Regions from separate parts of the Saccharothrix sp. NBAS 001 genome, predicted to be linked through region 3. Evidence: riboswitches for the same ligand, from Rfam matches in the RefSeq annotation. Region 3 holds a riboswitch; each other region holds the start of a gene.
What was found. A riboswitch is a leader RNA that binds a small molecule or an ion and turns the genes downstream of it on or off. The one in region 3 is predicted to bind cobalamin.

Region 1 (7,046 bases), 450 kb from region 3:
ATCTCGGCGGACCCGGTCGAGCGGATGGTCTCCTCGACGCGCTGGGCGAGCAGGTGCAGGGCGTCCTCGTGCACCGGGCGGCCCTGGCAGGCCCGGCGCACGCCGTTGACCACCTTGTCCCGGCTGAACGGCTCGGTCGCCCCGGAGCGCTTGACCACGGCCAGGACGGCTTCCTCGACCGTGGTGAACCTGCGCCCGCAGGCGGCGCACGACCGCCGGCGGCGGATCACCTGGCCCTCGTCGACCTCGCGCGAGTCGACCACGCGGGAGTCCGCGTTGCGGCAGAACGGGCAGCGCACAGCTGGTCGCCTTTCCCACGGCCTGGACGCCCGTCGCGCCGGGGCGGTCGCGACGGGCGCTGGACAGATCTCGCGCTACCGTAGCCGGGGCCGGGGTCCGCGCCCCGGCCCCCCGTGCTCGGCTCAGTCCCAGTCGAGCGACGCGCCGGAGGCGTACTCGGTCACCCGGGTCTCGAAGAAGTTCTTCTCCTTCTTCAGGTCGATCGCCTCGGACATCCACGGGAACGGGTTGTCCGACGGGCCGAAGACCGGGGCGAGGCCGAGCTGCGCGCAGCGGCGGTTGGTGATGAAGTGCATGTACTGCTCGCACTGGTCGGCGTTGAGGCCGAGCAGGCCGTTGGGCATGGTGTCGCGGCCGTAGGCGATCTCCAGCTCGCACGCCTCGCCCAGCATGGTGCGCACCTCGGCCTGGAAGGCGTCGCTCCACAGGTGCGGGTTCTCGATCTTGATCTGGTTGATCGAGTCGATGCCGAAGTTCAGGTGGATCGACTCGTCGCGCAGGATGTACTGGTACTGCTCGGCGATGCCGATCATCTTGTTGCGCCGCCCGAACGAGAGGATCTGGGCGAAGCCGGTGTAGAACCACATGCCCTCGAACACCACGTAGAACGCCACCAGGTCGCGCAGGAACGCCTGGTCGGTCTCCGGCGTGCCGGTGCGGAACTCGGGGTCTTCGAGGTGCTGGGTGTAGTTCAGCGCCCACGCGGCCTTGTCGGTGATCGACGGCACCTCGCGGTACATGTTGAACAGCTCGCCCTCGTCCAGGCCCAGCGATTCGCAGATGTACTGGAAGGTGTGGGTGTGCACGGCCTCCTCGAACGCCTGGCGCAGCAGGTACTGGCGGCACTCGGGGTTGGTCAGGTGGCGGTACACGGCCAGCACGATGTTGTTGGCCACCAACGACTCCGAGGTGGCGAAGAAGCCGAGGTTGCGCTTGATGGTGTGGCGCTCGTCCTCGGTCAGCCCGGTGGGGGAGCGCCACAGGGCGATGTCGGCCTGCATGGAGACCTCGGTCGGCATCCAGTGGTTGGCGCAGCCGGCCAGGTACTTCTCCCACGCCCAGTGGTACTTCAGCGGCAGCAGCTGGTTGACGTCCGCGCGGGCGTTGATCATCGACTTGTCGTCGACGTGCACCCGGCCCGCGCCGCGCTCGATGGAGCCCAGGCCGGAGGTGTCGGGGAGGTCGGTGGTCACTGGCAGGCCTCGCAGTCGGGGTCGGTGATCGAGCAGACGAGCGCGTCGTCCGACGTCACGGTCGGGATCGTCGCCGGCACGGCCGCCGGCGGGGGCGGCGCGGCGGGCGTCGGCGCGGGGGAGGCGGCGGGGGAGCCGCGGGTGCCGCGCCGGGCCGGACGGCGTTGAGCTTGCCGTCGGTGCCGCGCAGGGTGGACTTCTCCACGCTGGTGGCCGCGGTGGACCGCAGGTAGTAGGTGGTCTTGAGGCCCTTGTGCCAGGCCAGCCGGTACAGGTTGTCGAGCTTGCGGCCGTTGGGCGCGGCGATGTAGAGGTTGAGCGACTGCGCCTGGTCGATCCACTTCTGGCGGCGCGACCCGGCTTCGATCAGCCACTCGGAGGGCACCTCGAACGCGGTGGCGTAGAGGGCCTTGAGGTCGTCGGGCACCCGGTCGATCGGCGCGAGCGAGCCGTCGAAGTACTTCAGGTCCGACACCATCGCCTCGTCCCACAGGCCCAGCGCCTTGAGGTCGGCGACCAGGTGCCGGTTGAGGACGGTGAAGTCGCCGGACATGTTCGACTTCACGTACAGGTTGCGGAAAAGCGGCTCGATGGACTGGCCGACACCGCAGATGTTGGAGATCGTCGCGGTCGGCGCGATCGCCATCGTGTTGGAGTTGCGCATCCCGCCGCGCACCTTGGTGCGCAGCGCGTCCCAGTCCAGAGTGGACGAGGTGTCCATGTCCAGCGCGCCGTCGCGGGCCTCGGCCAGCAGGGCGATCGAGTCGATCGGCAGGACGCCCCGGCTCCACAGCGAGCCGTCGAACGACTCGTAGCTGCCGCGCTCGCGCGCCAGGTCCGCCGACGCCGACAGCGCGTGGTAACCGATGTGCTCCATGCTGCGGTCGGCGAACTCCACGGCCTCCGGCGAGCCGGGCACCAGCCGCAGGGTGAACAGCGCGTCGCTGAACCCCATCAGGCCCAGGCCGATCGGCCGGTGCCGCAGGTTGGACCGGCTCGCCTCCGGGATCGTGTAGTAGTTGATGTCGATCACGTTGTCCAGCATCCGCACGGCGGTGCGCACGGTGCGCTCCAGCCGCTGGGCGTCCAGGCCCCGCGTGGTCACGTGGTTGGCCAGGTTGACCGAGCCGAGGTTGCACACCGCGACCTCGTCGGCGCCGGTGTTCAGGGTGATCTCGGTGCACAGGTTGGACGAGTGCACGACACCGGCGTGCTGCTGCGGCGAGCGCAGGTTGCACGGGTCCTTGAACGTGATCCACGGGTGGCCGGTCTCGAACAGCATGGTCAGCATTCGCCGCCACAGCTCCGTGGCCCGGACGCGCTTGAACACCCGGATCTCGCCCCGGTCGGCGGCGGCCTCGTAGGCGCGGTAGCGGGCGGCGAAGTCCAGGCCGTAGCTGTCGTGCAGGTCCGGCGTCTCGTCCGGGGAGAACAGGGTCCACTCGGCGTCCGCCTCGACCCGGCGGAGGAACTCGTCGGGCACCCAGTTCGCGGTGTTCATGTCGTGCGTGCGCCGCCGGTCGTCGCCGGTGTTCTTGCGCAGGTCGAGGAACTCCTCGACGTCGACGTGCCAGGTCTCCAGGTACGCGCACGCCGCGCCCTTGCGCTTGCCGCCCTGGTTGACCGCGACCGCCGTGTCGTTGGCGATCTTGAGGAACGGCACGACGCCCTGCGACTGGCCGTTGGTGCCCTTGATGTGCGCGCCCATGCCGCGCACCGGCGTCCAGTCGTTGCCCAGCCCGCCGGAGAACTTCGCCAGCAGCGCGTTGTTCTGGTAGCTCTGGAAGATGCTCTTGAGGTCGTCGTCGACCGTGGTCAGGAAGCACGACGAGAGCTGGGCGCGGGTGGTGCCGGAGTTGAACAGCGTCGGGGTCGAGCACATGAAGTCGAACGTGGAGAGCAGTTCGTAGAACTCGATCGCCCGCGCCTCGCGGTCGTCCTCGCGCAGCGCCAGCCCCATCGCGACCCGCATGAAGAACGCCTGCGGCAGCTCGTACCGGACGCCGTGGTCGTGCAGGAAGTAGCGGTCGTACAAGGTCTGCATGCCGAGGAAGTCGAACTTCGCGTCGCGCTCCGGGCGGATCGCGGCCGCGATCCGGGCCACGTCGAAGGTCTCCAGCGCCGGGTCCAGCCGCTCCAGCTCGACGCCCAGCCGCACGTACGCCGGGAAGTAGTCCACATAGGACATCTGCTCGCCGGTCGCCTCCACCGGGCGGCCCGCCACCCTGGTCAGCACCTCGCGGCGGAGCTGGTCGAGCAGCAGGCGGGCGGCGACGAAGGAGTAGTTCGGCTCGGTCTCCACCAGCGTCCGCGCCGACATGACCAGCGCGACGGCCAGTTCGTCGACCGGGATGCCGTCGTAGAGCGCGCGCCGGACCTCGGCGAGCACCGGCTCCGCCGACACGTCCGCCAGGCCCGCGCACGCCTCGCCGACCACGACCGCGATCCGCTCCCAGTCGACCGGGGAGAGTCCGCCGTCGGCGTCCTTCACCCGGAACCGGACGGCGACCGGCGTGACCGCGCGGGCTTTCGCGTGCTCGTCGCGGTAGAGCACGTAGGCGCGGGCGACCTTGTGGTGGCCGCCGCGCATCAGCACGAGTTCGACCTGGTCCTGGATCTGCTCGATGTGCAGCGCGGTCTCCGGCCGGGCGTGCTTGCGCAGCGCGGCCTCCACCTGGGCGGTCAGCTCCGCCACGAGCGGGTGCAGGTGCGACGCCGCGGCCGCGCCGTCGCCCTCCACGGCCAGGAACGCCTTGGTCATCGCCACCTGGATCTTGGTGGGGTCGAAAGCCGAGACGCTGCCGTCGCGGCGGATCACCCGAACCTGGGTGACCCCGGTGCCCGTGGTTGTGGTCGACAAAGCCCTCTCCTCGCGAGCCTCAACGGCCCGGAGCACGCGGCGACCACGCATCGGCGCGCACGACGGCGCACCATCCGTGTCGGCCCGCCCACGAGGCCCCGGACACGCGCACGCCGGTCGGCGCGCGCATCGCTGGCAGGTCTTCGGACTCGCGGACACCCGGCTGTCCAGCCGGACCTACTGGCCGTCGCTTCCCGGGAGCACGCGCTCCCAGTGCTTCGTGACGGCGGTTGTTTCCGCTCACCGCTGCGGGGCAGTCCCGGACTCGCACCGGGTTCCCTCTTGCCTCCTCGGCCCTCGAAGAGGGCGTCGGAACCATCGACGGGCGAGACACTACATGTTGTAGATCGGTTCGCAACACGACCCCAGATGGGCGTGTCGCGTGCCGCGTGATGTAGGTCTCCGGGACCGTCGCGCGGGCCGTCGCGCGGGCGCTTCCCGGTCCTCGGGACGGGGGCCCACCGTGCGCTACGCTCGCGGGTGCTGGTGGTTCGCCCCGGTCTGAAGTCGGTCGGGGCGAGGCAAGAGGGAACCCGGTGGGAATCCGGGACTGCCCCGCAGCGGTGAGCGGGAACGAAAGCCGTCAATCGAGCACTGCGCGCGAGCGTGGGAAGCGACGGCCGGTAGGAGCGAGTGGTGCGCCCGCGAGTCCGAAGACCTGCCACCCGTCCGCGTGCCCACCGGGCCCGCGGTGTCCGGTGGCCTCTCGGGTGGGCAGCGGCGGACGCGGCACGTGCCGCCCGCGAAGCGTGCCCGGGAATCCCCGGGCGTCCCACGCGCTCGCGAGGAGAGAGCTAGTGACCAGCGAAATCGGCGCCACCGTCCTGGGCTACCCCCGGATCGGTCCACGTCGGGAACTCAAGCGGGCGGTCGAGCGGTACTGGGCCGGGGACATCGACCGGCAGGCCCTGCTGGACACCGCGGCGCGACTGCGCGCGGCCACCTGGGCGCAACTGCGCGACGCCGGGCTGGACTCGGTGCCCGGCAACACCTTCTCGTTCTACGACCACGTCCTGGACACCGCGTTCCTGGTCGGTGCGGTCCCGCCGCGCTACCGGCGCGAATCGGAGCTGGACAGCTACTTCGCGGCGGCGCGCGGCACCGACGACCTGCCGCCGCTGGAGCTGACCAAGTGGTTCGACACCAACTACCACTACCTGGTCCCGGAGATCGAGCCGGACACGGTGTTCCGGCTGGCCGGCGACAAGCCGCTGGCCGAGTACCGCGAGGCCCGCGCGCTGGGCGTCACCACCCGTCCGGTCGTGCTGGGCCCGGTGACGTTCCTGTTGCTGGCCAAGGGGACCGACCCGCTGGCGCGGCTGGACGACCTGGTCGACGTCTACGTCGAGCTGCTGGTGGAGCTGGCGGCCGAGGGCGTCGGGTGGGTGCAGCTGGACGAGCCCGCGTTCGCCGCGGACCGCACGTCGGCCGAGCTGGCCGCGCTCGGCCGCGCCTACACCCGCCTGGCGTCCCTGCACTCCCGGCCGAAGCTGCTGGTCACCGGCTACTACGGGTCGCTCGGCCCGGCGCTGGAGGTGCTCGCCGGCACCGCCGTCGAAGCCGTCGGCGTGGACCTGGTCGCGGGCTCGGTGGACGGCATCGCGGCCGTGCCCGCCTTGCGGGACAAGACCTTGGTGGCCGGTGTGGTCGACGGCCGCAACGTGTGGCGCACCGACCTGCGCCGGGCGCTGGCCACCGCCGTGCCGCTGCTCGGCCTCGCCGACGAGGTGGTGATCTCGACCTCCTCGACGCTGCTGCACGTGCCCTACGACCTCGACGCCGAGACCGCGCTGGAACCGGCGGTGCGCGGGCGGCTGGCGTTCGCCCGGCAGAAGGTCCGCGAGGTCGTGCTGCTCGGGCAGGCGCTGCGCGAGGGCGTGGACGGGGCATGGGCGGACGCGGCGGACGAGCCGCTCGCCGCTCCCCGCCGGGACGACACCGTGCGGGCGCGGCTGGCCGGGCTCGGGCCGCACGACCGCGACCGCGCGCCCTACGCCGAGCGGGCGGCGGCGCAGGACGCCCACCTCGGCCTGCCCGCGCTGCCCACCACGACCATCGGGTCCTTCCCGCAGACGACCGGGATCCGCACCGCCCGCGCCGGCCTGCGGTCGGGCGAGCTGGCGGCGGGCGAGTACGACGAGCGGATGCGCGCCGAGATCGCCCGGGTGATCGCGTTGCAGGAGGACATCGGGCTCGACGTGCTGGTGCACGGCGAACCCGAGCGCAACGACATGGTCCAGTACTTCGCCGAGCACCTCGACGGCTTCGCGGTCACCGACCTGGGCTGGGTGCAGTCCTACGGCTCGCGGTGCGTGCGCCCGCCGATCCTGCACGGCGACGTGTCCCGGCCAGCGCCGATCACCGTGCCGTGGAGCGCCTACGCCCAGTCGCTGACCGACCGCCCGGTGAAGGGGATGCTGACCGGACCGGTGACGATCCTGGCGTGGTCGTTCGTGCGCGACGACCAGCCGCTGGGCGACACCGCCGACCAGGTGGCCCTCGCGCTGCGCGACGAGGTCGCCGACCTGGAGGCCGCCGGCATCCGCGTCATCCAGGTCGACGAACCGGCGCTGCGCGAACTGCTGCCGCTGCGGGCCGCCGACCACCGGGCGTACCTCGACTGGTCGGTGGGGGCCTTCCGGCTGGCCACGTCGGGCGCGGCGACCGGCACGCAGGTGCACACCCACCTGTGC
Region 2 (7,046 bases), 5.2 Mb from region 3:
CCGGCCCGACCTTGAAGGGGGCCACCCGGTCCCCCGCGCGGCGCAGCGCCGCCATCAGGCCGGTGGCCACGGTGGTCTTGCCGCTGCCCGACGCGGGCGCGGCGACCACCAGGCGGTTCACCACTCGATCCCCTTCTGGCCCTTCTGGCCCGCGTCCATCGGGTGCTTGACCTTGGTCATCTCCACGACGAGGTCGGCGACGTCGACCAGCGCCGCCGGCGCGTACCGGCCGGTGATCACCACGTGCTGGTGGCCGGGCCGGTCGCGCAGGGTGGCGACCACCTCGTCGACGTCGATCCAGCCCCAGTGCAGCGGGTAGGTGAACTCGTCGAGCACGTACACGCCGTGCCGCTGCGCGGCCAGCCGGCGGGCGATCTCGCGCCAGCCCTCCAGCGCGGCGGCGGCGTGGTCCTCCTCGGTGCCCGCCTTGCGGGACCAGGACCAGCCCTCGCCCATCTTGTGCCACTCGACCGGGCCGCCCTCGCCGGTCTGCTCGTGCAGCCGGCCCAGCGCGCGGAACGCCGACTCCTCGCCGACCTTCCACTTCGCCGATTTCACGAACTGGAAGACGCCGATCGACCAGCCCTGGTTCCACCCGCGCAGCGCGAGCCCGAACGCGGCGGTCGACTTCCCCTTCATCTCCCCCGTGTGCAGGATGGTCAGGGGCCGGTTGCGCCGCTGCTTCGTGGTGAGCCCGTCGACCGGGACGACGGACGGCTGTCCTTGGGGCACGGCGGTCTCCTAGGCGGCCCGCGCGGCGCGCACGACGCCGGCGACCTGGTCGGCGGACAGTTCCTCCAGGCGCAGGCACACCGCGCCCAGCGCCTGGGCGACCCGGCCCGCGAGGCCGAGCCGGACGTGGCCGGACTCGCAGTCCACGACCACCGCGGCGACCTCGTCGGCGGCCAGCAGGCCGGCCGCGCGCAGGGCGTCGCGCATCGGGTCGCCGCCGGAGCCGGTGGCGGTGGCGCGGCCGTCGGTGAGCAGCACCACCAGCGGGCGGCGGCGCGGGTCGCGGACCCGTTCGACCTCCAGCACCCGGCGGGCGCGCAGCAGGCCGTCGGCCAGCGGGGTGCGGCCACCGGTGCGCAGTTGGCGCAGCCGGGCCGCTGCGGCGTCCACGGAGTTCGTCGGCGGCAGGGCGGTTTCCGCGCCCGCGCCCCGGAAGGTGATCACGCCGACCTTGTCCCGGCGCTGGTAGGCGTCGCGCAGCAGGGAGACCACCGCGCCGCTGACCGCCGACATGCGCTGCCGCGCGGCCATCGAGCCGGACGCGTCGACCACGAACAGGACCAGGTTGCTCTCCTTGCCCTCGCGCACCGACAGCCGCAGGTCGGTGCCGCGCAGCAGCAGACCGGGGCCGCTGCGCCCGCGCGCGGCCTGGAACGGCGCCGCCGCGCCGAGCGTGCCGACCAGGTGCAGGCCCGACCCGTCCGAGGTGGACGAGCGGACCACCCGGCCGGTGCGGGCGCGGGCCCGGGAACGCTTGCCGGGAGCGCCTTCGCCGACACCGGGCACCTGGAGCAGCCGGGCCTTGAACGACGGCGCGGGCGCGTGCGTGCGTTCGCCGGACGACCCGCCGGGCCGCTGCGGCGCGGAGCTGTCCGAGGTGGCGTCGGACGGGGTTTCGGGGGCGTCCTGCGGGAGCCCGCCGCCGTCGTCCGGGCCGTCCGGCCCGTCGTCGGGACCGCCGTCGTCGGGGCCTTCGTCGTCGGGGTCGTCGGCGGCGTGCTCGGCGCCCTGCCGCATGGCGTCTTCGAGCTGCTGCTCCTCCAGGCCGGGCTCGTCGAACGGGTCGCGGCGCTTGCGGTGCGGCAGGGCCAGCCGGACGGCGGCCTCCACGTCCGGCTCGGCGACCTCGTCCGCGCCGCGCCACGCGGCGTGCGCGACGGCGGTGCGGGCCACGACCAGGTCCGCGCGCATCCCGTCGACGTCGAACGCGGCGCAGATGCCGGCGATCCGGCGCACCTCGGCGTCGGGCAGCACGACGGCGGACAGCCGGGCGCGCGCCGCCACGATCCGGGCGGCCAGCGCGGCGTCCTCGTCGGCCCACCGGGCGGCGAAACCGGCGGGGTCGGCCTCGTAGGCCAGCCGGCGGCGGATCACCTCGGTCCGGGTGCCGACGTCGCGGGCCGCCCGCACGGCCACGGTGAGGCCGAAGCGGTCCAGCAGCTGTGGCCGCAACTCGCCCTCCTCCGGGTTCATGGTGCCCACCAGGAGGAACGACGCGGCGTGCGAGACGGATACGCCCTCGCGCTCGACGTGCGCGCGACCCATCGCGGCGGCGTCGAGCAGCAGGTCGACCAGGTGGTCGTGCAGCAGGTTGACCTCGTCCACGTAGAGCACGCCCCGGTGCGCGGCGGCCAGCAGGCCGGGCTGGTAGGCCCGCACGCCCTCGGTCAGCGCGCGCTCCAGGTCCAGCGAGCCGATCAGCCGGTCCTCGGTCGCGCCGACCGGCAGTTCGACCAGGCGCGCGGTGCGGCGTTCCGCCGGGCCGTCGTGCGGGCCGTCCGGGCACTCGGCGTCCACGGCGGGGTCGCAGCCGAAGCGGCAGCCGGCGACCACGTCCAGGGTCGGCAGCAGCGCGGCCAGGGCGCGGACCACGGTCGACTTCGCGGTTCCCTTCTCGCCTCGGACGAGCACCCCGCCGATACCGGGGTGCACGGCGTTGAGCAGCAGCGCCGTGCGGAGGTCGTCGTGGCCGACGACGGCGGAAAAGGGGAAACGCGCGCCCATGCGGCGGTGTCCTTCCTCGGGTGTCCACGCCCGGGTCCGGTGCGGTGAGATCGGGGGCCGAGTTCCTGACTCCCGGATCCACGTGCCCGGTCACAGTGGCGGGACCGCGCCGGATTCGCACCGGCTTCCTCGCGCACCCCTACAGCCCCGGCATCGTCGCACTTCGGTCGACCGGCTCCAAGTCCCCGGTGAGCACTGCGCGGGCGAGCGCGGTCACACCCGAACGGACCTGCTCGACCGGCAGCCCCATCCGGTGGACCAGGTGGTGGACCACCTCGCCGCGCAGGTTGGCCAGCAGCGCGTGCGCCAGGTAGTCGGCGTCCGAATCGGGCCTGACCTGCGCGATCAGGTCCTGGAGGCGGCGGTGGGTGAGGGCGAAGTTCGCGTCGCACCCGGTGCTCGCGGCCGTCACCCGCTCCAGCGCCCGGATCACCGGCAGGGAGGCCAGCACGTGGTCGAACAGGGTGCCGACGAACGTGATCACCCTCTCGGCGGCGGGCAGGTCCGCGGCGGTGACGAGGATCTCGGACTCGGCCAGCCACGCCCGCGCGCTCTCCGCGACGACGGCCTGGACCAGGCCCTCCCGGTCGCCGAACCGGCGGAACAGGGTGCCCTTGCCGACGCCCGCCGCGACCGCGACGTCCGCCATGTTCACGCCGTCGAGGCCGTGCTCGCCGATCAGCCGGCAGGCGGCGGCCAGGATCGCCGCGCGGTTGCGCGCGGCGTCCGCACGTTCGGCCACCGGCGAACCTCCCCTTGACAAAAGCGGACCGTTGGTCCGTATTGTAGCGGAGGTCAACCGGACCAATGGTCCGGTTAATCCGTCGAAGGGGGAGCCATGCGCGCGGTGCGGTTCACGGAGTTCGGTCCGGCCGAGGTGCTGCGGGAGGTCGAGGTGCCCGACCCGGTCGCCGGACCGGGCGAGGAGCTGGTCCGGGTCACCGCGATCGGCGTCAACTACGGCGAGACGGTGATCCGGTCGGGCCGGGGCGCGAAGCTGTTCCCGTGGTACCCGGCGGCCGTCACGCCGGACGGGCGGCTCGGCTCCGAGGTGGTCGGGGTGACCGCCGACGGCCGGCGGGTGATCGGCGTGCCGTCCGGCGAGGCGTACGCGGAGCTGGCCGTGCTCAAGGAGCCGGTGGAGGTCCCCGACGACGTCGACGACCACCGGGCGCTCGCCCTGTTCCTCCAGGGCGCCACGGCCGTGCAGGCGGTCCGCCGGGTCGGTCTCGTGGCCGGTGAACGGGTGCTGGTCGAGGCCGCCGCGGGTGGGGTCGGCAGCCTCCTGGTGCAGCTCGCGGCGCGGGCCGGGGCCGTCGTGGTGGCCGCCGCGCGGGGGGCGGAGAAGCTGGCGCTGGCCCGTGACCTGGGCGCGCACGAGACCGTCGACTACGGCGTGGACGGCTGGCACGAGGGGGTCGCCGAGGTGGACGTGGCGTTCTCGTCGGTCGGCGGGTCGGTGGCGCGGCGGTCGTTCGAGCTGCTGCGGCCCGGTGTCGGCCGGCTGCTGCTGTTCGGGTTCGCGAGCGGCGAACCGCTCGACGTCACGCCGTCGGAGGTGTTCGCCAAGGGCGCGGCGCTGATCGGCCTGGCCCAGCGGGCCACCCCCGACCTGGCGCGCGAGGCGCTCGGGCTGGGGCTGCGGACCGTGCTCGGCGAGGCCCTGCCGCTGGCCGAGGCCGCCCGCGCGCACCGGGCGCTGGAGTCCCGGGCCACGACGGGCAAGCTGGTGCTCGTCCCGTGATCACCCGAAGACCGGAAAGGCCGTGATGAGCGCCGACCAGAGTTCGCTGACCGCCGAGGACCTGGAACTCCTCGCCCGCCCCCTGCACGGGTTCCTGTCCGTGGCCGCCGGGCCGGTCCCGGCCCAACCCCGGCCGGTGTGGTTCGAGGCCACCGCCGAGGGCGCGGTCCAGCTGTTCACGGCCCCGGACTCGCTCAAGGTGCGGCGGCTGGCCCGCGACCCGCGCGCCTCGCTCGTCGTCGCCGCCCCGGTCGGCGAGCGCGAGCACTGGGTGTCGGTCGCGGGCCCCGCCACCGTGGAGCCGGACGGGGCGCACGAGCTGTGCTCCCGGCTGGCCGCCCGCTACTGGGACCTCGACGACCCGACCCGCGCCGGCGAACTCGCCGCGATGCTGGCGGGCGACTGGGTCCGGCTGGTCATCCACCCGGACTCGGTGCGCCGCTACGCGAACTGAACGGCCCGGTCGGGCGTCGACCCGACCGGGCCGCCCAGGTCGACCAGGACGCTCAACGGCGCGCGGAACGACAGCAGCCCGAGCATCGGCGGTGGCTCGGCGGAGGCCAGGCGCAGCTGCGGGAACCGCTCGAAGGTCTCCCGCAGCACCACCTCGCCCTCCAGCCGGGCCAGGCCCGCGCCCAGGCAGAAGTGCCGGCCGAACCCGAACGCCAGGTGCTTGCGGGCGTTGGGCCGCACCGGGCACAGCCGCTCCGGCTCGGCGAACACGTCCGGGTCGGAGCCGGTGCCCGCGAGCATCAGCAGCAGCTGCGCGCCCGCCGGGACGTCCACGCCGGCGATGGTCACCGGTTCGGCCGCGACCCGCCGCCACGTGCTGACCGGCGGGTCGCGGCGCAGCACCTCCTCCACCACCCGCCCGGCCATCCCCGGCTCGCCCAGCCGCGACCACAGGTCGCCCTGCCGCAGCACCGCGTCGAACACCGCGCACAGCAGCTGGGTGGTGGTCTCCTGGCCGGCGATGAGCAGGAAGTAGCAGAGCCCGGCGGCCTCCCGGATCGGCACGTCCCGCAGCGCGCCGAACAGGTCGTCGTCGCCGCGCGCGGCCCGCAGCCGGCGGGTCAGCCAGCGGTGGAACTCGGCGCTCGGCCCGGCCAGCTCGTACTGCCGCTCCAGCGACGGGTTGCCCCAGAACAGCTCCAGCGACGCCGTGCTCCACCGCTTGAGCAGCGCGATGTCCACGCCCTCCTGGTCGCCGCCGTCCACCGGCACGCCCATGACCTCCATCAGCACGATCGCCGGCAGGTCGCGGGCCAGCGCGGGGTGCAGGTCGGCGACCGGACCCGCCAGCCGCGCGAGCCGTTCCCGGGCCAGCTCGGCGATCCGGGGCCGCATCGCCGCCACCCGGGCCGGGGTGAGGAACCGGGCGACGAGCCGGCGCAGCCCGGCGTGCGTGTCGGTGCCGTTGTTGGCCAGCGTCGGCGGCAGCGAGAAGCCCGCGCGGGCCAGCACGCGCAGCACCGGGCGCGGGATGGCGGTGACGGCGGTGAGCGCGTTGTCGGGGTGGAAGCGCCCCGGGTCGGCGAGGACGGCCCGCACGTCGTCGTACCGGCTGACCAGCCACAACCCGGTGGTCTCGTCCCGGTGCACCGGCGCGTCGGTGCGCAACGTCCGCAGGTCTGGCGAACCGAGCTGGAAGAGGTCCACGCGGGGACGTTAGCGGCCGGATGGGAGACTGCCGGCGTGAGTGTGAGCACAGAGGCGGCGACCGGACCGGAGTCGGTGTTCGACTGGATCGACACCCGCGCGGAGGCCCGCGCGAAAGCCGGCCTGGCCCGCCGGGTGCGACCTCGCCCGGCCGACTCGACCGACCTGGACCTGGCGTCCAACGACTACCTCGGCCTGGCCCGCGACAAGCGGGTGATGGGCGCGGCGGCCGCGGCGGCGCTGCGCTGGGGCGCGGGCTCGACGGGCTCCCGGCTGGTGACCGGCTCGACCGAGCTGCACACCGAGCTGGAGTACGAGCTGGCGAACTTCTGCGGCGCGCAGTCCGCGCTGGTGTTCTCCTCCGGCTACCTGGCGAACCTGGGCGCGCTCACCGCGCTGTCCGGGCCGGGCACCGCGATCGTGGCCGACCAGCACATCCACGCGTCGCTGATCGACGGCACCCGGCTGTCCAAGGCGGACGTGGTGGTGGCCGGGCACTGCGACGTGCCGCAGGTCGCGCACGCGCTGTCCACCCGGGGCAAGAGGCGGGCGCTGGTGGTCACCGACTCGGTGTTCTCGGTCGACGGCGACCTGGCCCCGCTGGCCGAACTCGCCTCGGTGTGCCGGGAGCACGGCTCGGCGCTGGTCGTGGACGACGCGCACGGCCTGGGCGTGCTCGGCGAGGGCGGCCGGGGCTCGGTGCACGCGGCGGGCCTGGCGAAGGCGCCGGACGTGGTGACCACGGTGACGCTGTCCAAGGCGCTGGGCACGCAGGGCGGCGCGGTGCTCGGGCCGAGCCGGGTGATCAAGCACCTGGTGGACACCGCGCGGACGTTCATCTTCGACACCGGCCTCGCGCCGGGCAGCGTGGCGGCGGCGCTGGCCGCGCTCAAGGTCGTGCGCGAGG
Region 3 (7,046 bases):
ACGACATCCCGGCGATGGCGGCGTTGCAGGACGCCGAACAGCGGCGGGCCGACCTGCGGATGCCGCACGCGACCGAGCTGTGGCGTTGGCTGGTGGCGCGCGGCGGCAGCCGGCAGTGGCTGGTGGAACGGGACGGCGTGCCGGTGGGCACCGGTCGCTCGACGCCGCCGGACGAAGGCGTGCACCTAGGCGAGGTGGCCGCGGTCGACGCCGCCGCCGTGCACGCGCTGGTCGCGCACACCGGGGCGACGGCGGCCAACGAGCGTCCGGGGACGGTCGCGGGCGCGGCGCTCGAACCGCTCCTGGGGCCGGTGCCGGAGGACGCGAACTCGTACTACGTGCGGATCGCCGACCCGGTGGCGTTGCTGGACCACCTGCGTCCGGTGTTCGGCAGGCGGCTGGCCGCCTCGCCGTTCGGCGACGACGAGGGCGAGGCGGTGCTGTCGTTCTACCGCTCGCACGTCCGCCTGCCGTTCAAGGCGGGCGAGGTCGGCCAGGTCGTCCCCGGCGGAGTGATGCAGGCACCGGCCGCCGCCGGCGGGGCCGGGGTGGCGCCGGACCTGCTGGCGTCGCTGCTGTTCGGCCCGCACGGTCTGCGCGGGCTGACCGCGCGGTTCCCGGACGTCTACCCGGGCCCGAACGCCGACCTGATGACCGTGCTGTTCCCGCCGGTCCGGAGCGACATCCTGACGTTCTACATCCCGTAACCGGCCGACTCGACACCCGACCCGAGCGGCAGACCCATCACCGTGGTCGTCGTGTCCCGATCGGCGGCGGGCACACTGGCCACGTGTCCGACTACACCCCAGTGCTGTCCACGCTGCGCCGGATCCGGGGAATCAGCCCGTTCTTCGCCTTGGACGTGGGTCGCCCCGCTCCCGACGCGGACGGCGGCGGTTGGCGATCGGGCGACGACCTGGTGGGCGGGGAGGCGCTGCCGGACGCGTTGCGGACCATCGGCGAGCGGTATCGGACCGGGGAGGCCCGGGTTTCGGCGTCCCTGTTCTTCCTCGGGTACACCGCGCGGCTGCTGTGCCCCACGGTCGCCGCGCACGCCGTGGGCGGGGTCGCGCCGGACATCCGGCCGGGGAACGTGTGGTGGCACTTCGGGCCGGACGGGATGCGGGTGCGGATCGGCGAACCTGTCCCGGGTGTGTCGATCGCCGAGTCGTTGGAGCCGGTGGTGGCCGCGATCCGGGGCGTCGTGCCGGTGGCTCGGGGGTTGTTGTGGGGGAACGCGGCGTCGGCGGTCGCCGGGGCGTTGCGGACGGTGAGCCGCAGCGGCACCGCGTCCGCCGAGCAGTGCGTGGCGCTGGGCGAACGGCTGTTGGGCGAGTCGCCGCTGCTCGGGTCGGGCGACTTCATCCCGTTTCCCGGCGAGGTCGCGTTCCGGCGGCGCAGTTGCTGCCTCTACTACCGCCTCGACGGTGGCGGGACCTGTGGGGACTGCCCGCTCCCGGCGCGGTGAACCGCCGTTGCGACGGTCGCCGCAGGCGCCTGCCGCCCGGCGGGAACCAATCGTCGGTTCAGGGCGGTGCGGGACGGGCGTGCCGACATGTGGGACGCGTGGCGAACAGTCGGTGACGGCTCGGCCGGGGTGCCCTCAGGGGGCGGCGATTACCTGCGACGTCCCGGTCCGGCGGGCGGAGAACCAGGACAAAAGCGGCGCTTGATCGTGTTTGGTGCACGTGAGGTAGACGACAACTCGTCTGGTCGGTTGTGCCCGGACGCAGTGGACATCTACGGTTCCACAGCCGCAGTGGACGGGAAGCCGGTGGGAATCCGGCGCGGTCCTCGCCACTGTGACCGGGGAGCCAACCCGCCGAGAACGTCACTGGTCGCGCGGTGCGACTGGGAAGACGCGGGGACGGTGTCGATCCGGGAGTCAGGAGACCGGCTGCGGCGCGAGTAGTTGTTGACCTTCCACGAGGTATGGAGGAGGCCGTCTTGACGAGCCCCGCGCACACCCTGTCCATCCCCATTCCCAAGTGGGCCTACGCCGTCGCACTCGTCGCACTGCTGATCACCTGGCTGGTCCTCCAGGAGAACGGCATCGCGCTCGGCCACGCCGCCGAGTCGCTGCACGAGTTCTTCCACGACGGGCGTCACGCGCTCGGCGTCCCGTGCCACTAGGGCCGGCCGTGGACACCTACAAGAACCTACTGCTGCGGGGCGTCGGCGCGGGTGGCGTCGGCGGTCTGCTCGCGGGCCTGGTCGGTCTCGTCGTGGTCGAGGTGCCGATCCGGGCCGCGTTGGCCGTCGAGGAGGCCCGTGCCGCCGCGCCGGTGGAGCCCGGTGCGCACGACCACGGCGAGATGTTCGGCCGGGGCACCCAGATGCTCGGCGGCGTGCTCGCGGCGATCATCGTCGGGCTGGCGGTGGGCGCGCTGTTCGCCACCGCGTACGCCGGGTCGCGGCGCTGGTTCGCGGGCCGGCCGCCGTTCGGCCGGAGCGTGACGCTCGCGGCGGCGGTGTTCGGGGCGGCGGCGCTGCTGCCGGCCGTCAAGTACCCGGCCAACCCGCCGGCGGTGGGCGACCCGGAGACGGTGGACTACCGGACGGTGCTCTACCTCGGCGTCATCGCGGCCGGTCTGCTGGTGGTGTTCGGGGCGAGCTTCCTGGCGTCCCGGCTGGAGCACCTGAGCGGGCCGGTGCGGGCCACCGTGGTCGCGCTGGCCGTGGTGGTCGCGTTCGCGGTGATCCTGCTGGTGTTCCCGGGTCCGCCGGACGCGGTGCCGGCGGACATGCCGAGCAACGTGCTGTGGGAGTTCCGCCTCGCGTCGCTCGCCGAGACTGCCACCTTGTGGCTGGGTCTCGGCGTGGTGTTCGGTCTGCTGGTCGACCCGGCAGTGCGCGGCACCACCAGCAGGACGAAGGCCGCCGTCGCCTGACCGGAGCCGGCTCAAGGCACTGCCGACAACGGCACGTCCCCAGTTGACCGCACTGCGGGGGACGTGCCGTTGTCGCGTCCGGGCCGCGACGCCCGGCAGCTGTCCGGGGTCCAGGAGGTCTAGGCGGTGTTAGGCAGTGTCCTGTGAGCCGTTGATCAGGGTGTCTGGTGGTTCTGGTTCATGGTGGGTCGTGGTGGGCTGACCGATCGGGCGTGGGCTGTGATCGAGTCGTTGTTACCGGTACCGGGGCGTGGCCGCAGGCAGCGGATCTTCGACCGTGTGGTCGTCAAGGACGACTCGGTCGGCGAACCGGAGTGGATCATCGGCGTCGACTCCGGCATCGTCCGGGCCCACCGGCACGCCGCCGGGGCCCGGAAAAAGGGGATGCGCCGCCGGCGTCATCGTCACGCCGGGTCACGCCGGGGACGACCCTCGGCTGCCGCCGCCGCTCGACGGCAGCCGCGTCGCCCGATCCGGACCGGGACGTCCCCGCGTCCGGCCCGAGGGTGCCGTCGCGGACAAGGCCCACTCGCACAAGTCCACCGGGCGGGTCCTGCGCGGACGCGCCGGATCGTGTGCACCTGTCCCGAACGGGCAGACCAGATCACCCGCCGCGTGAGCCTCGGTCCGCGCGGCGGCCGAACTCACCATCGCCGCCATCAAGCTCTGACTCCGATGATCAACTAGATGGCCAACTACAGGACACTGCCTAGGCGCGGAGGGCGGCGAGGGCTGCCAGGTCGACGCCGACCAGGGAGTCGCGGAAGACGCGGCGTTCGCCTGGCGGCACCGGGACGTCGCACGGCACCACGAGCACCGTGCACCCCGCCGCCACCGCCGACCTCACGCCGGTCGGCGAGTCCTCGATCGCCACGCACGCCGCAGCGTCCACGCCGAGCAGGGCAGCGGCCTTCAGGTACGGGTCCGGGAGGGGCTTGTTGTTGCCGTCCACCTCGTCACCGCACACCGTCACGTCGAACAGGTCACGCCCGATGGTGTCCAGGGCGACCTCGGTCAACGCCCGCTCGGTCGAGGTCACCAACGCCATAGGCACGCCCGACGCCCGCACCGCGCGCAACGCCTCCCGAGCCCCCGGCCGCCACGGCAGCCCGGCCCGGAACACCTCTTCGGTGCGCCGAAGGATCCACGCCGCGCCGTCGGCCGTCTCCTCCTGCGTCGGGGTCAGGCCCACTTCGGCGAACAGCAACGCCATGGTCGTGGGCACGTTCGACCCGACCATGGCCTGCCGGGTCTCCAGCGACAGCGTGCCGCCCATCTTCTCGGCGAACTCGTAGAGCGGGACGTCCCACAGCTTCTCCGAGTCCAACAGGGTGCCGTCCATGTCCCACAGCACCGCTTCGACGCTCACCACGGGGCTTCCTCCACCTTCACCGAGCGGACTCTCCGCTTTCCGCACCACTCCGGACCACGGCCGTTTCGGGTCCGGGCCGGACGCACCGGTCGTGCCGGGCCGCCACTCGCCGAGCCGACCGGGCCGCCACCACCGCGCGGCGGGCGGCGCGCCCCCGCCGGTCAGGCCGGGCACCCGCCGAGTCCACCAAGGCCGCGGTGAACGGCCAGGCGGGCACGTCCTGGCCCAGTTCGGCGGTGCGGGCCCGCCCCGGGACGGCCGGGTCGTGGAAGACCTCGACCTCGCGGCCGACGGTGGACTCCGGTCCGGGGTCGCGGTACTCGGACCGGGCCGCCGTCCTGGTACCGCCGTCGACCCCGTGCCGGATGTCGACCGGTCCAGCGTCTCCGGTGTGCTTGCCGCCCGACTCCCGTGGCCCGGCTCCGGTGGCCCGGACCGGGCCACGACGCCCCGCGTCCGCACGCCCGGGTCGAGCGGATCCTGCGCCGGCCTGCCGAACGCGAGGGACGCGGCCACTCCCCCGGCCGTCGCCGGCGGTCCCGCCACCACCACCGCTGTCCGGAACCGGCGTTCCCGCCGGATCACGCGCTCCGCTCCGGTCACGCGTCGGGGTGTCGCGCCGGCCGCTGACGGGCAGGGCGAAGGCGATCGGGGCGGATCGGGCGCCGGCGTGGTCGCGGCCCGCCGATCGCGCCCGGCCCGAAGGTGTCCGGGGCGTCCGCGCCCGCCGGGCGGTCGCGGTGCGCAAGATCGGGTCCGGGTGCGTTCACGATCTCGGCGCACCGGCTGTGACCTGCGGTGTCGTTGCTCGTCGGCGGGGCTGGGCAGGGGCTGGTGTCCACCGCGCCACCCGCTGTGACGGGCCGGTCGGCCGGCGCGTCCGGGACGGGCGGGGAGACACGAGCCGACATGCCACAAGCCTACGGCGTCGGGTCCGCGGCGGTGGTCGTAGTCTGACCCGGTGACCGATCCGGACCAGGCCGCCAAGATCCCCTTCGACCCCGCGAAACCGCTCACCAACCCGATCATGGTGGCGGCGTTCGAGGGGTGGAACGATGCTGGAGACGCTGCCAGCACGGCGATCGAGCACCTCCAACTCACCTGGGACGCCACGCCGCTCGCGGAGATCGATCCGGACGACTACTACGACTTCCAGGTGACCCGGCCCACCGTCCGCATGGTGGACGGCATCACCCGAAGGGTTGAATTCCCGACTACTCGGCTGTCGGTGTGCCGGCCGCCGGGCTCGGCCACCGACGTCGTGCTGGTGCACGGCATCGAGCCGAACATGCGCTGGCGCAAGTTCGCCGCCGAGCTGCTCGGCCACATCGAGGACCTGGGCGTCACCACCGTGGTCACGCTCGGCGCGCTGCTCATGGACACCCCGCACACCCGCCCGGTCCCGGTGACCGGCACCGCCTACGACGCGGCGGCGGCGCAGAAGTTCGGGCTGGAGCGGTCCCGCTACGAGGGGCCCACCGGCATCGTCGGGGTGTTCCAGGACCTGTGCGTGCAGGCCGGTGTGCCGGCGATCTCGTTCTGGGCGGCGGTGCCGCACTACGTGTCCCAGCCGCCCTCGCCCAAGGCGACCCTGGCGCTGCTGCACCGGGTCGAGGAGGTGCTCGACGTCGAGGTGCCGCTGGGCGCGCTGCCCGAGCAGGCCGAGGAGTGGGAGCGCACGGTCAGCGAGATGGCCGACGAGGACGAGGACGTGCGCAACTACGTGCGGGCGCTGGAGGAGCGCGGCGACGCGGAGATCCAGATCACCGAGGCGAGCGGCGACGCGATCGCGGCGGAGTTCGAGCGCTACCTGCGCCGGCGGGGTCGCGGGCCGGGGCGCGGGCCGACCGGGCTGTGACCGCGCTCGGACGCTGATCACACCCCGGGCCCCGCGCGGGGGTCGGTGGGGGACACTCGGCGGGTGGCTCAGGTGCGGACGGGCACTCGGCGGCTCGCGGTGGTCGGGCTGTACGCCGGCGGCTTCCTCGGGCCGTTCGGCGGTGCGATGACCTCGTCGGTGCTGCCGGAGATCGGCGGGGACTTCCAGGTCTCGGCGGGTGCGGCGGCGACCACGCTGACCGGGTACCTGCTGCCGTTCGCCGGGTTCATGCTGTTCTCCGGGACGCTCGGCGAGCGCTGGGGCGCGCGGCGGACGGTCCGCAGCGCGTACCTGGTCTACGCGGTGGCGTCCGTGCTGTGCGCGGTGTCGTGGTCGTTCCCGGTGCTGCTCGGCGGGCGGGCGTTGCAGGGCGTGGCGAACGCGTTCACCACGCCGCTGCTGCTGGCCGCGATCGCGGCGGTGACGCCCAAGGAGCGGTTGGGCCGGGCGCTGGGGGTGTTCGCGTCCATGCAGGCCGCCGGGCAGACGTCCGCGCCGCTGGTGGGCGGCTTGGCGGCGGAGGCGTCGTGGCGGTGGGCGTTCGTCGGGGCGGCCGTGGTGGCGGGGCTGCTGGCGGCGGCCGGGGTGCCCGCCGACCAGCCGCGCACCGAGCAGCCGCCGAGGTTGCGCGCCGCGTGGCGGCCCGACGTGCTGCGGGTGGCGGCGGCCGGGTTCATCGGCTGGGGGTGCCTGGGCGGGGTGTCGTTCCTGGTCGCGCTGCGGCTGGGCGACGACTTCGGGCTGGGCGCGGGTGAGCGCGGTCTGGTGCTGACCGGGTTCGGGGTGGTCGGCATCGTGTGCGCCCGGCTGACCGGCTGGATGATCGACCACGTCGGCCCGCGCCGCTGCGTGCTGCTGGGCACCACCGCGGGCTCGGTGCTGCTGGTGCTGATCGGGATCCTGC
Region 4 (7,046 bases), 870 kb from region 3:
AAGAAGACGAAAGCTCGAAAACCCTTGGCAACCAACACGACCCCGGCGAAATGATCCGCCGGGGTCGTTGCGTCGAACAGCCTAGCGCCCCGCTCGACACCGCCGCCGGGCACCTCGGGATCAACCGCTCAGGATCGGCGACCCAGATCAAGCGCTCAAGATCGGGCGATCAAGGTCGGGCGATCGAAATCGACCCGCTCACCGCCCGTCCTCCAGGTCGCCTTCGGTCTGGAGGTACACCGCGCGCAGGGCGTCCAACGTCGCCGCCTCCGGGTGCTCCCACATCCCCCGGTCGGCCGCTTCCAGCAGCCGCTCCGAGATCCCGTGCAACGCCCAGGGGTTCGACTCGGTGAGGAACTTCTGGTTCTCCGGGTCCAGCACGTAGCTGGCCGCCAACTGCTCGTACATCCAGTCCGCCACCACACCGGTCGTGGCGTCGTAGCCGAACAGGTAGTCGACGGTCGCCGCCAGCTCGAACGCGCCCTTGTAGCCGTGCCTGCGCATCGCCGCCAGCCAACGCGGGTTCACCACGCGGGCCCGGAAGATCCGGTTCGTCTCCTCGTGCAACGTCCGCGTGCGCACCGCGTCCGGCCGCGTGCTGTCGCCGACGTACGCCGCCGGTGCCTTGCCCGTCAACGCCCGCACGGTCGCGACCATGCCGCCGTGGTACTGGAAGTAGTCGTCCGAGTCGGCGATGTCGTGCTCGCGGGTGTCGATGTTCTTGGCCGCGATGGCGATCCGCCGGTACGCGCTCTCCATGTCGACCCGCGCCTCGACGCCGTCCAGCTCGCGACCGTACGCGTACCCGCCCCACACCGCGTAGACCTCGGCCAGGTCGGCGTCGTCGCGCCAGTTGCGGCTGTCGATCAGCGGGAGCAGCCCGGCCCCGTACGCGCCCGGCTTGGACCCGAAGATCCGCAGCGTCGCACGCCGCCGGTCGCCGTGCTCGGCCAGCTCGGCTTCGGCGTGCGCCCGCACGAAGTTCTCCGAATCCGGCTCCGCCAGCCCCGCCACCAGCTGCACCGCGTCGTCCAGCAGCGCGACCACGTGCGGGAAGGCGTCCCGGAAGAACCCGGAGATCCGCACCGTCACGTCGATCCGGGGCCGGCCCAGCTCCGCCTGCGGCACGACCTCCAGCCCGGTCACCCGGCGCGACTGGTCGTCCCACACCGGCCGGACGCCCAGCAGCGCCAGCACTTCCGCGATGTCGTCGCCGGAGGTGCGCATCGCCGACGTGCCCCACACCGACAGGCCGACCGACGCGGGCCACTCGCCGGTGTCCGCGCGGTAGCGCTCCAGCAGCGAGTCGGCCATCGCCTGCCCGGTCTCCCAGGCCAGTTTGGACGGCACGGCCTTCGGGTCCACCGAGTAGAAGTTGCGCCCGGTCGGCAGCACGTTCACCAAGCCGCGCAACGGGGACCCGCTCGGCCCGGCCGGCACGTACCCGCCGTTCAACGCGTGCAGCAGGTTCGTCATCTCGTCGGTCGTGCGGGCCAGTCGCGGCACGACCTCCAGCGCGCCGAACTCCAGGATCCGCGCCACGTCCTCGGACTCGGTCAACGTCCGCGCGACGGCCGGGTCCCAGTCCGCGTCCTCCATGGCCTGCACGAGTTCCCGCGCACGCGCCTCCACGGCGTCGGTCGAGGCGCGCGTGGTGTCGTCGAGCCCCAACGCCTCCCGCAGGCCGGGCAGCGCGGCGACCTGGCCGGCCCACATCTGCTTGGCCTGGAGGATGGACAGCACGAGGTTGACCCGGGTCTGCCCGGTCGGGGCCTCGCCGAGCACGTGCAGCCCGTCCCGGATCTGGACGTCCTTGATCTCGCACAGCCAGCCGTCGACGTGCAGGATCAGCTCGTCGAACTCGGCGTCGTGCGGCCGGTCGTCCAGCCCCAGGTCGTGGTCGAGCTTCGCGGCCTGGATCAGGGTCCAGATCTGGGCGCGGATCGCGGGCAGCTTGGCCGGGTCCATCGCGGCGATGTTGCCGTGCTCGTCCAGCAGCTGCTCCAGCCGCGCGATGTCGCCGTAGCTGTCCGCGCGGGCCATCGGCGGCACCAGGTGGTCGACCAGGGTGGCGTGCGCGCGGCGCTTGGCCTGCGTGCCCTCGCCCGGGTCGTTGACCAGGAACGGGTAGATCAGCGGCAGGTCGCCCAGCGCCGCGTCCGGGCCGCAGCCGGCGGACATGCCGACCGTCTTGCCGGGCAGCCACTCCAGGTTGCCGTGCTTGCCGACGTGCACCACCGCGTCCGCGCCGAACTCGGCCTCCAGCCACCGGTAGGCGGCCAGGTAGTGGTGGCTCGGCGGCAGGTCCGGGTCGTGGTAGATGGCGATCGGGTTCTCGCCGAACCCGCGCGGCGGCTGGACCATCACCACCACGTTGCCCGACCGCAGGCCGGCCAGCACGATCTCGCCGTCGCGGTCCTTCGAGCGGTCCACGAACAGCTCGCCGGGCGCCGGGCCCCAGTGCCGCTCCATGTCCTCGCGGGTGTCCTCGGGCAGCGTCGCGTACCACTCGCGGTAGCGCGCGGCGGGCAGCCGCACCGGGTTGCCCTGGATCTGCTCCTCGGTCAGCCAGTCGACGTCCTGGCCGCCGGCCGCGATCAACGCGTGGATCAGCGCGTCGCCGTCCAGGTTGGCCACGCCGGGCAGCTCGTCACCGATGTCGTAACCGTTGTCCTGCAACGCCTTCAGCAGACGGACCGCGCTGGCCGGGGTGTCCAGGCCGACCGCGTTGCCGATCCGCGAGTGCTTGGTCGGGTACGCCGAGAGCATGATCACGATCTTGCGCTCGGCCGGCGGGATGTGCCGCAACCTCCCGTGCCGCACCGCGATCCCGGCGACGCGCAGCGCGCGCTCGGGGTCCGCCACGTACACGGTCAGGCCGTCCTCGTCGATCTCCTTGAAGGAGAACGGGACGGTGATGATCCGCCCGTCGAACTCGGGGATCGCGACCTGCGTCGCGGTGTCCAGCGGGGACAGCCCGTCGTCGTTCTCGTCCCACGCCGCGCGGCTGCTGGTCAGGCACAGCCCTTGCAGGACCGGGATGTCCAGCTCGGCGAGCGCGCCCACGTCCCACGCGTCGTCGTCACCGCCGGCCGACGCGGTCGCGGGCTTCGTGCCGCCCGCCGCCAGCACCGTGACGACCAGCGCGTCGGCCTTGCGCAGCTCGGCCAGCAGCGCCGGCTCGGCGGTGCGCAGCGACGCGCAGTACACCGGCAGCGCCCGGCCGCCCTTCTCCTCGATCGCGTCGCACAGGGCGTGCACGAACGCGGTGTTCCCGGCCACGTGGTGCGCCCGGTAGTACAGGACCGCGACCACCGGCCCCGCGCCGGTCCCCGCGGCGCCGTCCGGCCGCTCCAGCACGCCCCAGTTCGGCGCGGCCTGCGGCGGGTTGAAGCCGAACCCGGTCAGCAGGACCGTGTCGGAGAGGAACTTGTGCAGTTCGGCGAGGTTCACCGGACCGCCGTGCGCCAGGTAGGCGTGGGCTTCGGCGCAGACGCCGCCGGGCACCGTGGACAGCTCCATCAGCGGCGCGTCGGGGTTCTGCTCACCGCCCAGCACCACCACCGGGCGGGGGCCGGCGAGCAGCAGGTCCAGGCCCTCTTCCCACATCCGCCGCCCGCCCAGGATGCGCACCACCACCAGGTCGACGCCCTCCACGAGGGCGGGCAGGTCGTCGGCGGTCAGCCGGGCGGGGTTGCCCAGCCGGAAGTCCGCGCCGCTCGAACGGGCGGACAGCAGGTCCGTGTCGGAGGTCGACAGCAGCAGGATCACGTGCGGGCTCCATCCCTCGGGGGTCCTCGCCCCAGGTCGTAGGGGACGGCGGGCGGAGTTCCTGACTCCCGGACTCGCGTCCGGTCACAGTGGCGGGACCGCGCCGGATTCGCACCGGCTTCCTCCTGTTGCTTCGCCGTTCCGGCCCACCCTAACCGGGGAGTTAGCATCCAGCCCATGCCCCAGGACCGCGAACGCCCCGACGCCTGCCCCGGCGCGGTCGACGTGCACCGGGCCGCGGACGGCGGGTTGGCGCGCGTCCGGGTGCCCGGCGGCACGCTGTCCGCCGCGCGGTTCGACGTGCTCCGGCAGGCCGCGCTGGACCTGGGCGACGGTTGGCTGGAACTCACCTCGCGGGCGAACGTGCAGATCAGGGGCCTGGCACCGGGCGCGGAGCACGAGTTGGGCGCGCGGCTGCGCGACGCCGGCCTGCTGCCCTCGCCGACCCACGAGCGGATGCGCAACATCATCGCCGCGCCGCTGGAGGACAACCAGGACCTGGTGGACGCGGTGGACGCCGCGCTGTGCGGGGTGCCCGGCCTGGCCGACCTGCCCGGACGCTTCCTGGTCACGGTGGGTGAGGCGGTCAGCGGCCTGGGCGGTGACATCGGCCTGGTGGGTGACGCGCTGTTGCTGGCCGGCCGCGACTCGGGACTGCGCGTGACCGACCCGGTGGCGGCCGTGGTCGCGGCGGCCGAGGAGTTCCAGGCGATCCGGGGCACCGCCTGGCGTTTGTCCGAAGTGGACGGCGGTGTGCGGAAGATCACCGCTGCGCTGGGCGTCCCCGGGCCGAGAACCCTTGATCCGGCTGTGATTCCGGTCGCACCCGGTCCGCACGGCGACCGCCTGGTGGCGGGGGTGCCGCTGGGCCGGTTGGACGCGCGGCTGCTCGCGGGCACGCCGGTCCGGGTCACGCCGTGGCGCGGCGTCGTGGTGCCCGCCGGCACCGACACGTCCGGTCTGTTCACCGATCCGGAGTCGCCGTGGCGCGGGGTGACCGCGTGCACCGGCCGGCCGGGCTGCGCGAAGTCGCTGACCGACGTGCGGGCGGACGCGGCCCGCTGGATCGGTACCCCGCACCGGGGCCAGGTGCACTGGTCGGGCTGCGCGCGGCGGTGCGGCAGGCCGGCTGGCGACGTGGTGGAGTTCGTCGCGACCGGCGACGGGTACGAGGAGATCAGGTGACCAGCTACATCAAGGACGGCGCGGAGATCTACCGCCGGTCGTTCGCCACCATCCGCGCCGAGGCCGACCTGTCCGGGCTGCCGGCCGACGTCGCGCGGGTCGCGGTGCGGATGATCCACGCGTGCGGCATGGTCGACCTGGTCGACGACATCGGCTACTCCCCCGGCGTGGTGTCCGCCGCGCGCGCGGCGCTGCTGGCCGGCGCGCCGGTCCTGTGCGACGCGCAGATGGTCGCCTCCGGCGTGACCCGGCGCAGGCTGCCCGCCGACAACGAGGTGCTGTGCCTGCTCGGCGACCCGAGGGTGCCCGCGCTGGCGGAGCGGCTCGGCAACACCCGCAGCGCCGCCGCGCTGGAGCTGTGGGGCGACCGGCTCGGCGGCTCGGTGGTCGCCATCGGCAACGCCCCGACCGCCCTGTTCCACCTGCTCGACCTGGTCGCCTCGGGCGCGCCCCGGCCGGCCGCCGTGCTGGGCATCCCGGTGGGGTTCATCGGGGCCGCCGAGTCCAAGCAGGCGCTCGCCGAGAGCGGTCTGGAGCACCTGGTCGTGCGCGGTCGGCGCGGGGGCAGCGCCATGACCGCGGCGGCCGTCAACGCGATCGCGAGCGAGGACGAATGACCGGCAGGCTCTACGGCGTCGGGGTGGGCCCCGGCGACCCCGAACTGGTGACCGTGAAGGCCGCCCGGCTGATCGGCGAGGCGGACGTGGTGGTGTTCCACAGCGCCCGGCACGGCCGCAGCGTGGCGCGCCGGATCGCCGAGCCGTACCTGCGCGGCGACCAGGTGGAGGAGCAGCTGGTCTACCCGGTGACGACCGAGGACTCCGACGACTACCAGGGCGAGATCGACGCGTTCTACGCCGAGTGCGCCCAGCGGCTGGCCGCGCACCTGGACGCCGGGCGGACCGTCGTGGTGCTCGCCGCCGGCGACCCGTTCTTCTACGGCTCCTACATGCACCTGCACAAGCGGCTGGCGGACAAGTACCCGGCCGAGGTGGTCCCCGGCGTCACGTCGGTCAGCGCCGGCGCGGCGGTGATCGGCCGGCCCCTGGTCGAGCGGGACGAGGTGCTGACCGTCCTGCCGGGCACCCTGCCGGTGGACGCGCTGACCGGGCACCTGGCCGCCGGCGACCCGGTCGCGGTCATGAAGCTGGGTCGGACGTTCCCGCACGTGCGGGAGGCGCTGGAGCGCTCCGGGCGGCTGGCCGAGGCGTGGTACGTGGAACGCGCCACGACCGGCGGCCAGCGCACCGCGCCGCTCGCCGACGTCGACCCCGACGGGGTGCCCTACTTCTCCCTGGCCCTGCTCCCCAGCAAGGCGACGCCCGCGCCGCACGCCCCGACCGGGACGGCCGGGACGCCCGCGCGCGGGCAGGTCGTCGTGGTGGGGCTGGGCCCGGCGGGGCCGCAGTGGCTCACGCCCGAGGCGCGCGAGGCGCTGGCCGAGGCGGAGGACCTGGTCGGGTACGTCACCTACCTCGACCGCATCCCGGACCACCCCGCGCGGCGCAAGCACGCGTCGGACAACAAGGTCGAGTCCGAGCGCGCCGCGTTCGCCCTGGACCTGGCCAAGCGCGGGCGGAAGGTCGCCGTGGTCTCCTCCGGCGACCCCGGCGTGTTCGCGATGGCCAGCGCCGTCCTGGAGGTCGCCGCGGAGGAGGAGTTCGCGGACGTCCCGGTGCGGGTGCTGCCCGGCCTGACCGCCGCGCACGCCGTGGCCAGCCGGGCGGGCGCGCCGCTGGGCCACGACTACTGCGTGCTCTCGCTGTCCGACCGGCTCAAGCCGTGGGAGGTCATCGCCGAACGGCTGGAGGCCGCCGCGCGGGCCGACCTCGTGCTGGCGATCTACAACCCGGCGTCGCGCAGCCGCCGGTGGCAGGTCGAGTCGGCCCGCGACCTGCTGCTGCGGCACCGCTCGCCGGACACGCCCGTGGTGGTCGGCCGGGACGTCGGCGGCCCCGAGGAGAGCGTCCGGGTGGTGCGGCTGGCCGACCTCGACCCGGAGACGATCGACATGCGGTGCCTGCTGATCGTCGGCTCCTCGCAGACCCTGCGCACCGGCCGGGGGGCGGTGTTCACGCCCCGGCGCTACC

Region 1: another riboswitch for cobalamin. It lies ahead of AC0HI0_RS06365 (ribonucleoside-diphosphate reductase subunit alpha); the one in region 3 lies ahead of AC0HI0_RS04565 (CbtB domain-containing protein).
Region 2: another riboswitch for cobalamin. It lies ahead of AC0HI0_RS26690 (putative cobaltochelatase); the one in region 3 lies ahead of AC0HI0_RS04565 (CbtB domain-containing protein).
Region 4: another riboswitch for cobalamin. It lies ahead of cobN (cobaltochelatase subunit CobN); the one in region 3 lies ahead of AC0HI0_RS04565 (CbtB domain-containing protein).

What each region holds. Positions count from the first base shown of each region.
Region 1 is NZ_CM153251.1:1,459,026-1,466,071, forward strand. Features, by position in the region: gene nrdR (transcriptional regulator NrdR) at 1-299, opposite strand, end outside; gene AC0HI0_RS06360 (ribonucleotide-diphosphate reductase subunit beta) at 423-1,493, opposite strand; partial or broken gene AC0HI0_RS06365 (ribonucleoside-diphosphate reductase subunit alpha) at 1,490-4,404, opposite strand; cobalamin riboswitch at 4,471-4,688, opposite strand; cobalamin riboswitch at 4,824-5,033, shown strand; gene metE (5-methyltetrahydropteroyltriglutamate--homocysteine S-methyltransferase) at 5,151-7,046, shown strand, end outside.
Region 2 is NZ_CM153251.1:6,253,272-6,260,317, forward strand. Features, by position in the region: gene AC0HI0_RS26680 (cobyrinic acid a,c-diamide synthase CobB) at 1-121, opposite strand, end outside; gene cobO (cob(I)yrinic acid a,c-diamide adenosyltransferase) at 118-732, opposite strand; gene AC0HI0_RS26690 (putative cobaltochelatase) at 742-2,736, opposite strand; cobalamin riboswitch at 2,776-2,900, opposite strand; gene AC0HI0_RS26695 (TetR/AcrR family transcriptional regulator) at 2,876-3,478, opposite strand; gene AC0HI0_RS26700 (quinone oxidoreductase family protein) at 3,575-4,480, shown strand; gene AC0HI0_RS26705 (pyridoxamine 5'-phosphate oxidase family protein) at 4,506-4,934, shown strand; gene AC0HI0_RS26710 (cytochrome P450) at 4,922-6,139, opposite strand; gene AC0HI0_RS26715 (8-amino-7-oxononanoate synthase) at 6,182-7,046, shown strand, end outside.
Region 3 is NZ_CM153251.1:1,013,061-1,020,106, reverse strand. Features, by position in the region: gene AC0HI0_RS04575 (GNAT family N-acetyltransferase) at 1-707, shown strand, start outside; gene AC0HI0_RS04570 ((2Fe-2S)-binding protein) at 791-1,468, shown strand; cobalamin riboswitch at 1,741-1,916, shown strand; gene AC0HI0_RS04565 (CbtB domain-containing protein) at 1,948-2,133, shown strand; gene AC0HI0_RS04560 (CbtA family protein) at 2,142-2,891, shown strand; gene AC0HI0_RS04555 (HAD family hydrolase) at 3,601-4,233, opposite strand; gene AC0HI0_RS04550 (PAC2 family protein) at 5,225-6,121, shown strand; gene AC0HI0_RS04545 (MFS transporter) at 6,185-7,046, shown strand, end outside.
Region 4 is NZ_CM153251.1:140,901-147,946, reverse strand. Features, by position in the region: gene cobN (cobaltochelatase subunit CobN) at 199-3,771, opposite strand; cobalamin riboswitch at 3,806-3,936, opposite strand; gene AC0HI0_RS00700 (hypothetical protein) at 3,949-4,956, shown strand; gene AC0HI0_RS00695 (precorrin-8X methylmutase) at 4,953-5,573, shown strand; gene AC0HI0_RS00690 (precorrin-2 C(20)-methyltransferase) at 5,570-7,046, shown strand, end outside; gene AC0HI0_RS00685 (cobalt-precorrin-6A reductase) at 7,029-7,046, opposite strand, start outside.